DNA from 2 places in the Gallibacter sp. Marseille-QA0791 genome. Region 1 is predicted to be linked to the other one. Evidence: predicted binding sites of a transcription regulator. Region 1 holds the regulator's gene; the other holds the start of a gene.
What was found. The regulator NrdR, encoded in region 1, represses ribonucleotide reductase genes. The targets are predictions, from matches to a motif close to CACNANATNTNGTG.
Positions count from the first base shown of each region.

Region 2: nrdD (anaerobic ribonucleoside-triphosphate reductase) is a predicted target of NrdR. The motif match lies at 1,766-1,779, and genes of this name have one in related genera.

Region 1 is NZ_CBCPMH010000001.1:1,181,116-1,185,645, forward strand. Features, by position in the region: gene ACQY69_RS05435 (peptidoglycan D,D-transpeptidase FtsI family protein) at 1-483, opposite strand, end outside; gene ACQY69_RS05440 (DUF1015 domain-containing protein) at 551-1,795, opposite strand; gene cmk ((d)CMP kinase) at 1,795-2,445, opposite strand; gene nrdR (transcriptional regulator NrdR) at 2,457-2,924, opposite strand; gene ACQY69_RS05455 (YlmC/YmxH family sporulation protein) at 2,997-3,245, opposite strand; gene ACQY69_RS05460 (alanine/glycine:cation symporter family protein) at 3,396-4,530, opposite strand, start outside.
Region 2 is NZ_CBCPMH010000001.1:1,861,154-1,865,683, forward strand. Features, by position in the region: gene purB (adenylosuccinate lyase) at 1-427, opposite strand, end outside; gene ACQY69_RS08620 (DMT family transporter) at 531-1,412, opposite strand; gene nrdD (anaerobic ribonucleoside-triphosphate reductase) at 1,426-1,719, opposite strand; gene ACQY69_RS08630 (nitroreductase) at 2,243-2,902, shown strand; tRNA gene ACQY69_RS08635 (tRNA-Arg) at 3,014-3,090, shown strand; gene ACQY69_RS08640 (ribose-phosphate pyrophosphokinase) at 3,666-4,530, opposite strand, start outside.

The DNA.
Region 1 (4,530 bases):
TTCCAGACCTGCCGCTCCTGACGCGTCTCTTCTGTTGACATAACCGATCAGATGAGCGGCAGTCTGGCTGTCGCTGTATCTGGCCGAGGCCTGAAGGATATATGCTCCGGTCTCCTCTATCAGCCTTTTCCCCATTTCTCTGTCATAACTTTCAGAGGATGAAACCACATAATTGTCATTATTCCCATCTACCTCTTCCGCTCCCAGCTCCTTCAGCAAAGCTTCCGCTCTGTCAGTGAATCGATCTGCCTTTATTATATAGATATACTTCTCATCATCAGCTACCAGAGGGCTTCCGTTCCTGTCATATATGATACCTCTTGTATTGCTTCCTTCCAGCGCTATCATCGACTGAGCTCTTGTAGCCTCCGCCAGTTCATCCCCTCCGACCAGCTGGATATACGCCAGTCTGCACACCAGCAGCACTATCACCACAGCAGTCATGAAGACTATCTTCTTAAGATTTACGGCCATTTCACCCATAAAAAAACTCCCCTGCAGGTATTTTCCCCATGCAGAGGAGTGTTATACGATTGTTATACGATGATTTTTATTTAAGGCTGTGAAGGAATAATCCGCTGGCCAGTTTAGGCTCGAACCATGTAGATTTAGGCGGCATCACCATCCCGTTGTCGGAGACCTCCATCAGATCCTTCACATCTACCGGGTAGACGGCAAAAGCCACTTTCATATCACTTGTCGCTCGCCTTTCCAGTTCCTGCAGACCACGTATACCTCCTACGAAATCTATTCTCTTATCGGTCCTCGGATCGCTGATACCCAGTATCGGCTCGAAGATATTGTTCTGCAATATAGCCACATCCAGTGAATCTATCACATGATCCGGGATTATCTCGCTCTTTGCCGTCAGTTTGTACCACTTGCCGTCCAGATACATGGCAAATACGTGCTTGGCATCAGGTCTGTATGGTTCAGCCCCCATTTCCTCGACGTCAAACCCGGAAGCCTTCACCCTATCGATGAATCCGTCTTCCGTCAGTCCATTCAGATCCTTTATTACTCTGTTGTAATCGAATATCTTCAGATCGCTGTCAGGGAATATAGCTGCCATGAAGAAATTGAACTCCTCGTCGCCTTTATATCCCGGATTTTCCTTCCTGCGCTTCAATCCCACCTTGCAGGCCGACGCGCTCCTGTGGTGTCCATCGGCGATATACAGAGCAGGCACTTCTCCGAACAGGGCGACGAGCTCCGCCACCATCCCTTCATCATCTACGACCCAGAGCATATGGCGTATACCGTCATCTGCCGTGATATCATAAACAGGCTCATGGTTGTCGGCAAAATCAGCGATCATGCTCCTTATCTTACCATCGTCCCTGTAAGTGAGAAACACAGGCTCGGTATCCGTATCGCATACATCGAAGTGATTGATTCTGTCCTGCTCCTTCTCAAGCCTTGTGAATTCATGTTTTTTTATGGTGTTATTCTGATATTCGTCCACTGATACACAGCCTACTATGCCGGTCTGCACCCGACCATCCATGATCTCCCTGTATATGTAGATGGCAGGCTTGTCCTCCTGTATGAACACACCTTCTCTCAGGTTCTTCCCGATGTTCTCCTTCGCCTTCTCGTACACCGATCTGTCGTATGGGTCCTCCTGGTCCGGCAGATCTATCTCGGACCTGCATATGTGCAGAAAACTGTACGGATTCCCTTCCGCCATCTGCGCAGCTTCTTTCCTGTTCATTACATCGTACGGAAGCGATATGACTCTGGCAGCGTATTCGCCGGCTGGCCTTATCGCTCTAAACGGTCTTACTGTAGCCATTACCTGATCTCCTTTAATATCATTTCTGTTACTTCATCTATCGAAAGCCCTGTCGAATCTATCTCAAGGGCATCTTCGGCTTTCCTCAGCGGATTCAGCTTCCTGGTCGAGTCTCTGTGATCGCGTTCCTGTATATCATTCAACACCTGATCGAAGGAAACATCCTCTCCTCTGGCCTTGAGCTCCTTATATCTCCTTCCTGCCCGTTCTTCGGCGGACGCCGTGAGGAAAAACTTGTGCTCGGCGTCTTTCAGCACATTATTGCCTATATCACGCCCATCCATGATGACGCTCTTCTTGGCCCCCATGTCCCGCTGTATGTCGACCAGTTTTTCTCTCACCTGTGGCAGCGCCGAACAGACCGATGCCGCCTCCGACATTTCCGGCGTGCGTATCTTGTCGCTGACCACTTCTCCATCCAGTATGATGTCGCCCTTCACGAAATCTATATCGGTAGAAGCCAGCATCTTCTCCAGCCGCCCGATATCGTCAGCCTCTATACCTTCCCGCTTCATCTTATATCCTATAGCTCTGTACATGGCTCCTGTGTCCACATAATCGATCCCCAGCTTTTCCGCAACTGCCTTCGCTATAGTGCTCTTGCCCGCGCCGCTGGGTCCATCGACAGCTATCCTCATCAATCCGCCCATATCCTTCTTACTCACCCCTTTTTCTTTCTGTTGGTCTGCAGCTTCTCTATCTCCGATACGAACGTGTTGATATCGGTGAACTGCCTGTACACTGACGCGAAACGGACATAGGCCACCTCATCCAGATCCTTGAGTCGCTCCATCACCAGCTCCCCGATGAAGGTGCTCTCCACTTCCTTCTCCATCATATTGTTGAGGCCTCTCTCTATATCGTCCACTATCTTTTCCATATCCGCTATGGATACAGGGCGTTTTTCACAGGCTCTGATTATCCCGTTGAGGAGCTTGCTCCTGTCGAAGGCCTGCCGGCTCCCGTCCTTTTTGATAACCATCAAAATGACTTCCTCCACCTTCTCGTATGTGGTGAATCGCCTGCCGCATGCTTCGCATTCCCGCCTTCTCCTTATGGCACGTCCATCTTCCGTATGTCTGGAATCTATGACCCTGCTGTCTTCATTTTCACAATAAGGGCATTTCATTTCGGAACCTCCTTTACCGGATGTCTCTCGCAAAAGCTCTCATATGATTTTACTACATCTTGTGGTCTTTGTCTAATCTATTATGGGCGGGACATCTACCAGTATCACATCTTCTCCAATAGTTTTTACATGTTTCCACTTTATCACGTAGTCGCTCGTTTCCTTGCCGAACATCTTCAGAAAGCCTCTGTCACCAGGCAGGACAATACCGTCTATCCTGCCTTCCTTGAGATTTATCTCTATATCACAGACAAACCCCATGCTCTTTCCGTCATAGATGTTGATCACCTCTTTATTCCTTATATCTTCCGTATTAAGCATGATCGCTCCCCCTTTTCTGCCGTTTGTAAATTTATATGCGACAGTTGTCCAAACTATGCAGGCGCGATGGCGGAAAGAGAAAAAAATACCGCGGAGATTTCCTCTGCCGGCCGTTCCTGCGCCGTACAGCTGTTTCTCCGCGGTATCTTTCTAATATTCTCTTATCCTGCCGCTGTCGAGCCTGTGGAAATAGCTCCTTGTCTCGGCCGCTATGACGCCGCTCAGCGTCACGAGAGCGATCAGATTAGGTATTGCCATGAGCCCATTGAATATGTCTGCCAGCGTCCATACGGCGGAAACCGTCAGGAACGGTCCGATGAGCACCGCCAGTATGTAGAACCACCTGTAGACCTTGACTATGCCCATCTTTCCTCCCGTAAGATACTCAAGACATCGCTCGCTGTAGTAATCCCATCCTATAATGGTCGTGAAAGCGAAGAGCGCCAGGCACACCATCAGTATCCCCGAGCCCACCTGATCAGACCACGGAAGGCCGTTGGAAAAGGCATACGACGTCACTTCCGAGCCTTCCAGTCCGTTGGCTGCAGCGTAATCATAAGCCCCTGTGACCATGATGGTGGTCCCTGTCATCGTGCAGACGATTATCGTATCGATGAATGTACCCGTCATGGAAACCAGGCCCTGTCTGACAGGTTCTTTCGTCTTTGCCGCTGCCGCAGCTATAGGAGCGCTTCCCAGCCCGGCTTCATTGGAGAAAATGCCTCTGGCGACACCCATCTGCATAGCCATCATCAATGAGCCCAGCGCACCGCCTGCCACCGCATCCAGGCCAAAGGCGCTCCTTACCACCATCACGATGGATTCAGGCACCCTTTCGATATTATACACCAATATGCAGAGGCATACGATTACATATGCTATAGCCATGAATGGGACTATTATGGACGTTACACTGGCTATCCTCTGAAGACCTCCTATCACGACCAAAGCCGTTATAAAAGCCACTATCAACGCGGTCACGACGATAGTCACAGTATAGTCCGTACCAAATACGCTCACGAGATTTTCCTTATTGGGATCGAAGAATGTCTCCGCAGCGGAAGCGATACCATTGACCTGTGTTATAGTACCGATGCCAAGAAGTCCGGCTCCTACGCCAAATATAGCAAACAGCTTCGCCAGCCATTTCCACCTGGGCCCCATTCCCTGTTCGATATATCTGAAAGGTCCTCCCAGAAATCTTCCGTTACCTCTGTTCTCTCTGAATTTAACGGCCAACAGTCCTTCCGAGTACTTGGTCGCCATCCCCAGACAGGCCGCCACT
Region 2 (4,530 bases), 680 kb from region 1:
ATTTATCAGCGAAATCCGCCAGATTGGCAATGACGTTTATCAGTTTTTTTCTGATGAGCCTCAGACCTTCTGTCATGATTATCAGATCCGTATTGTCTCCTACGTAGCAGGAGGTCGCTCCCAGGTGTATTATGCCTTTGGCGCTGGGGCACTGCAGTCCGTAAGCGTAAACGTGAGACATGACATCGTGGCGAACTTCTTTTTCTCTTTCTTTCGCTACGTCGTAATTTATGTCATTTGCCGCAGCCTTCAGCTCTGCTATCTGCTGATCCGTTATGGGAAGACCCAGCTCCTGTTCCGATTCGGCCAGGGCTATCCACAGCCTTCGCCATGTCCTGAACTTCTTTTCAGGTGAAAAGAGGTATTTCATTTCCTTGCTGGGATATCTTTCAGACAATGAACTGGTATAACTCTTTGTATTATCCATAATCACGCTCCTTATCCATGATGTGTGTCGTATCGATCATAACAGTTATTATACCACATCACCAGACTACAGCACAAGGCGCAGAACGTTGATGATCACAGGCTTATTGGGCGTTGGACTTCTTCCCGGAGAAAATATAGGTTATGATGGCGGCAATGATAACGAGACCGCAGCCGATCATGGAAGTGATGTCCAGCACCTCCCCCAGGAACACGTATCCGAGGATGATGGAGAATACGATGCCGGAATAGTTATAGATGCTGATTTCCGCCGCAGGAGCCATGCGGTAGGAATAGGTGAGGGCTATCTGGCCGAAGCCGCCGAATACACCGATGAGGATAAGAAGCAGCAGCTCTTTCCAATCAGGCATGACGAAGTCATAAATCATGAAAGGGATGCACGCCAGTACACAGAATGTGGAGAAGTGCATTATTATGGTCATGCCGTCCACCTTATTCTTGAAATAGGCCAGCAGCGTGTAAGAGACGCTGGAAAAGAAGGCGCAGAGAAATGCCATGAACAGCGGGAATAAATTGGAATTGAAAGCCGGGTTGGCCACAAAAGCTGCGCCGACGAAAGCCACAAGGAGGGCCGGGATCTGTATTTTCTCTATCTTTTCCTTGAGAAAAACCGCCGCCCAGAGAGTTATCATAAATGGCGACAGTTTCATCAGCGTGGAGACGTCTCCCTGATGAGCATGAGCTACCGCGTAGAACTGAGTTATGAGCCCCAGGAACCCGAAAAGAGAGCGCACAAAAAGAAGGGGCTGGTTCTTCTTTGTCCCAAAGAGTGAGCCGCCCGCTCTTTTTATCAATATGAAGCTGAGAAAAAGGGTCACGATGTTTCTGAAAAATACCTGCTCCATGATGGGGATAGATGTTCCCGACATGTTGATAGGTATCTGCATCGCTGAAAACAGAAATGCGGACAGACACATCAGTACCGCGCCTTTTTGCCTGCTTGGTGCTTCGTTGAGAGAAGCCATCGGTGTCACCTCGTTACGATATCTTTTCCAGCTCGTCGATGCGGGCTCCTTCCAGGGAATGCTTGACACGGTCAGCTTCCTCGGCAGCCTTGGCATCGTTCCAGTGATCCATAGTCCCTACCAGATATCCGGTTATCCTTCTTATTCTTTCGAAAGGAACGTGGGAAAATGTATAGTTCAAATCAGCATAGTCGCCGTCGATCTGCACATCCAGCGCGTCGAGCTTCCTGTTGTACTTTTCTTCGAGATAATCCACATAAGCCTGAGCTTCCTGCGGGCTTGCGTTTCCGGTTATTTTTACAGACATATCAATACCTCCTATAACATCATCTGGGGATGATTATACACCTAAACACTATATTTTGTATATAGATTTGGTGAAAAAGTACATCAAAAAAACAATTTGGACTAAAATAGTCAAACGATGTGAGCCGGCCGCTTTCCCTGAGGGAGGCAAGACGGAAGGATTATCGCAGAACAGGATTTTTGTGGGCTTCAGTGACATTTTAACCGGATTTTCGGAAATATTTTGAGGTGAAATATCGCGAAACAGCTTTTCAGCTGCACTCAGGATAATTTTAAGGTGGATTTGGGGTGAAAACTATCCTGAAGTCTTTCTCTATTCCATTTCGCGATAATCTCAGAGAAAAAACACCCTGGAATATCCCTAAAATGTCGTGACTGCAAAGTTGAAGTACATCTGGCGATAATCTTGATGAGACCACTTCCCGAGCAGGCAGATGCTGGCAAATAGGAATGCGCTGTGAAAGGTTTGACACCTTCTGCCGCAATTTATATAATGAAGACAAAATCGCAATGGAGGTGCGCACATGGAGTTGAAACAGGCTATTTTGACGAGAAGATCCGTCAGAGGATTTCTCGACAGGCCGGTATCGAAGGAAATCATCGAGGATATTCTCAGGACGGCGACTCGGGCTGTCTCCGCCAATAACACCCAGCCGTGGGAATTCGCGGTGATGACCGGCGATGTGATGAAAAAAGTCGCAGCCGACAATATGGCCCGCTTCGAAAGAGGTGAAGCCGAGGATTTTCCGGATATCCCTTTCGAGGGAGTTTACAGGAAAAGGCAGGTGGACGTGGCAAAGCAGCTTTTTGGCGCTATGGACATAGAGCGGGGAGACAAGGAAAAACGTCACTGGTGGATGGGGCGTGGCTTCAGATTCTTCGACGCGCCGGCAGCGATCATCCTCATGATGGATGCCAGTCTGGATGAAAGTACCTGCAGGTTCGATGTTGGGTGTGTCGCCCAGAACATATGCCTTGCGGCTATGGAGCACGGATTGGGAACGTGCGTCGAAGATCAGGCCATCATGTATCAGACAGGTCTGCGGGAAATACTTCGCATACCGGAGGATAAACGCTTCGTTTCAGGTATCGCAATCGGATATGCCGATCCGGAATTCCCGGCCAATGGTGTCATCAGTGAAAGGGCGGATATCGATGAGATAACATCCTGGTACGGGTTTTGATGGTGGAAAGAGCCGCAGGGAAGGGTTCCCGGACAAAAAGGAGAGGAAAGCTGAGATAATTGTAAAAATCAGTTTGCAGTGACGATGAAAATCGGTTATAATATACGAGATGTCTCTGTAGCTCAGCTGGATAGAGCACCGCTCTCCTAAAGCGGGTGCCGGAGGTTCGAATCCTCTCAGGGACGCCATAGAGTAAGCGGCAAGCCTTTGGAAACAAGGGTTTGCCGTTTTTTAATATGACGATCATACTGCCTGGTATCATAACGGAGGCGGATGTCTGGTGAACAGTCTGGGGTTCTGTCACGTAAATGCGAGCTTATGGCTTTGGAAACATGCATATCCTTTTTCAAAACATGAGTTTCTATAAATTTCCATGGACTCCTATACTCTTTCGAATGATTGTACCCATTTCCCGTATAAAGTGAAGCCGGATTTTTAGCGATTTTTATACTTGATTTGGCCATCGATGAGAAGAACCGTATAAAAACAGCGGCATTTCGAGGTAATGAAGGGCAAATCCTTATACGGGAAATGGCTGGAATAGCTGAATGCAGTATAAATGCCAGGCCGCCGGACCGCAAAACAAGCCGCCACAAAATGCCAGGTCGCCGGGCCGTAAGGCAGACAGTCGCTGTAAAAAAAGATGCACCAAAAACCATGCTGTAGCACGGTACATTGGTGCATTGTACATTGGCGCATTTTTTAAGAATCGTTGGAAACGGCAGTGTCAGCGGCATTTTGATCCTATCAACGCCTATCAACGCTATTCCTTCAGCAGGGCCGCTATTTTCGTCTTCGGGTCGATGATATCGCTGATGGAGATGTCTCCATTGAGGGCGGCTACGAGGTAGGACACATATTTGGAGATATCCACCTCATAGAACCACTGACGTTTGGAAAGCTCCGGACTTCTGTAGGTAAGGTTCGTTCCCAGAACACCTTTGATGACGCCGTCCTCGTATGCCTTGTCGAATTTTTCCAGGCCGTTGGTGAACAGGCCGTAAGTGGCGTAGCAGTAGATATCTCTGGCATTTTTTTTCTTCATTTCGTAAGCGATGTCAAGCATAGATTCTCCTGAGGAGATGATGTCGTCGGTGATAAAGATATCCTTGCCATTCACCGGCGCGCCCAGATATTCATGAGCTACGATAGGATTGTGGCCATTGACCATGACAGAATAGTCGCGCCTTTTGTAAAACATTCCCATATCGACGCCGAGGACGGAGGAATAGTACATGTTTCGTTGCATCGCGCCTTCGTCGGGGCTGATGACCATGAACCTTTCCTTGGAATAATCCAGATCTTTGAAAGTCCTCTTGAGCTTTTTCAGTATTTGATAGTATGGGATGATGTTGTCAAAGCCCATCAGCGGTACTGCGTTTTCGATCATTGGCGCGTGGGCGTCGAAGGTTATCAGATTGGTGACTCCCATGGAATGAAGCTCCTGCAGCATGCATGCGCTGTCGAGGGATTCCCTGAAGTTGCGTTTGTGCTGACGGCCGCCGTAGAGGATAGGCATGATGACGGAGATCCGATGAGCCTTTCCTCCTGCCGCCTGGATAAGTCGTTTGAGATCCTGATAGTGGTCGTCCGGCGACATGTGGTTTTTGTAGCCGAACAGGTCGTAG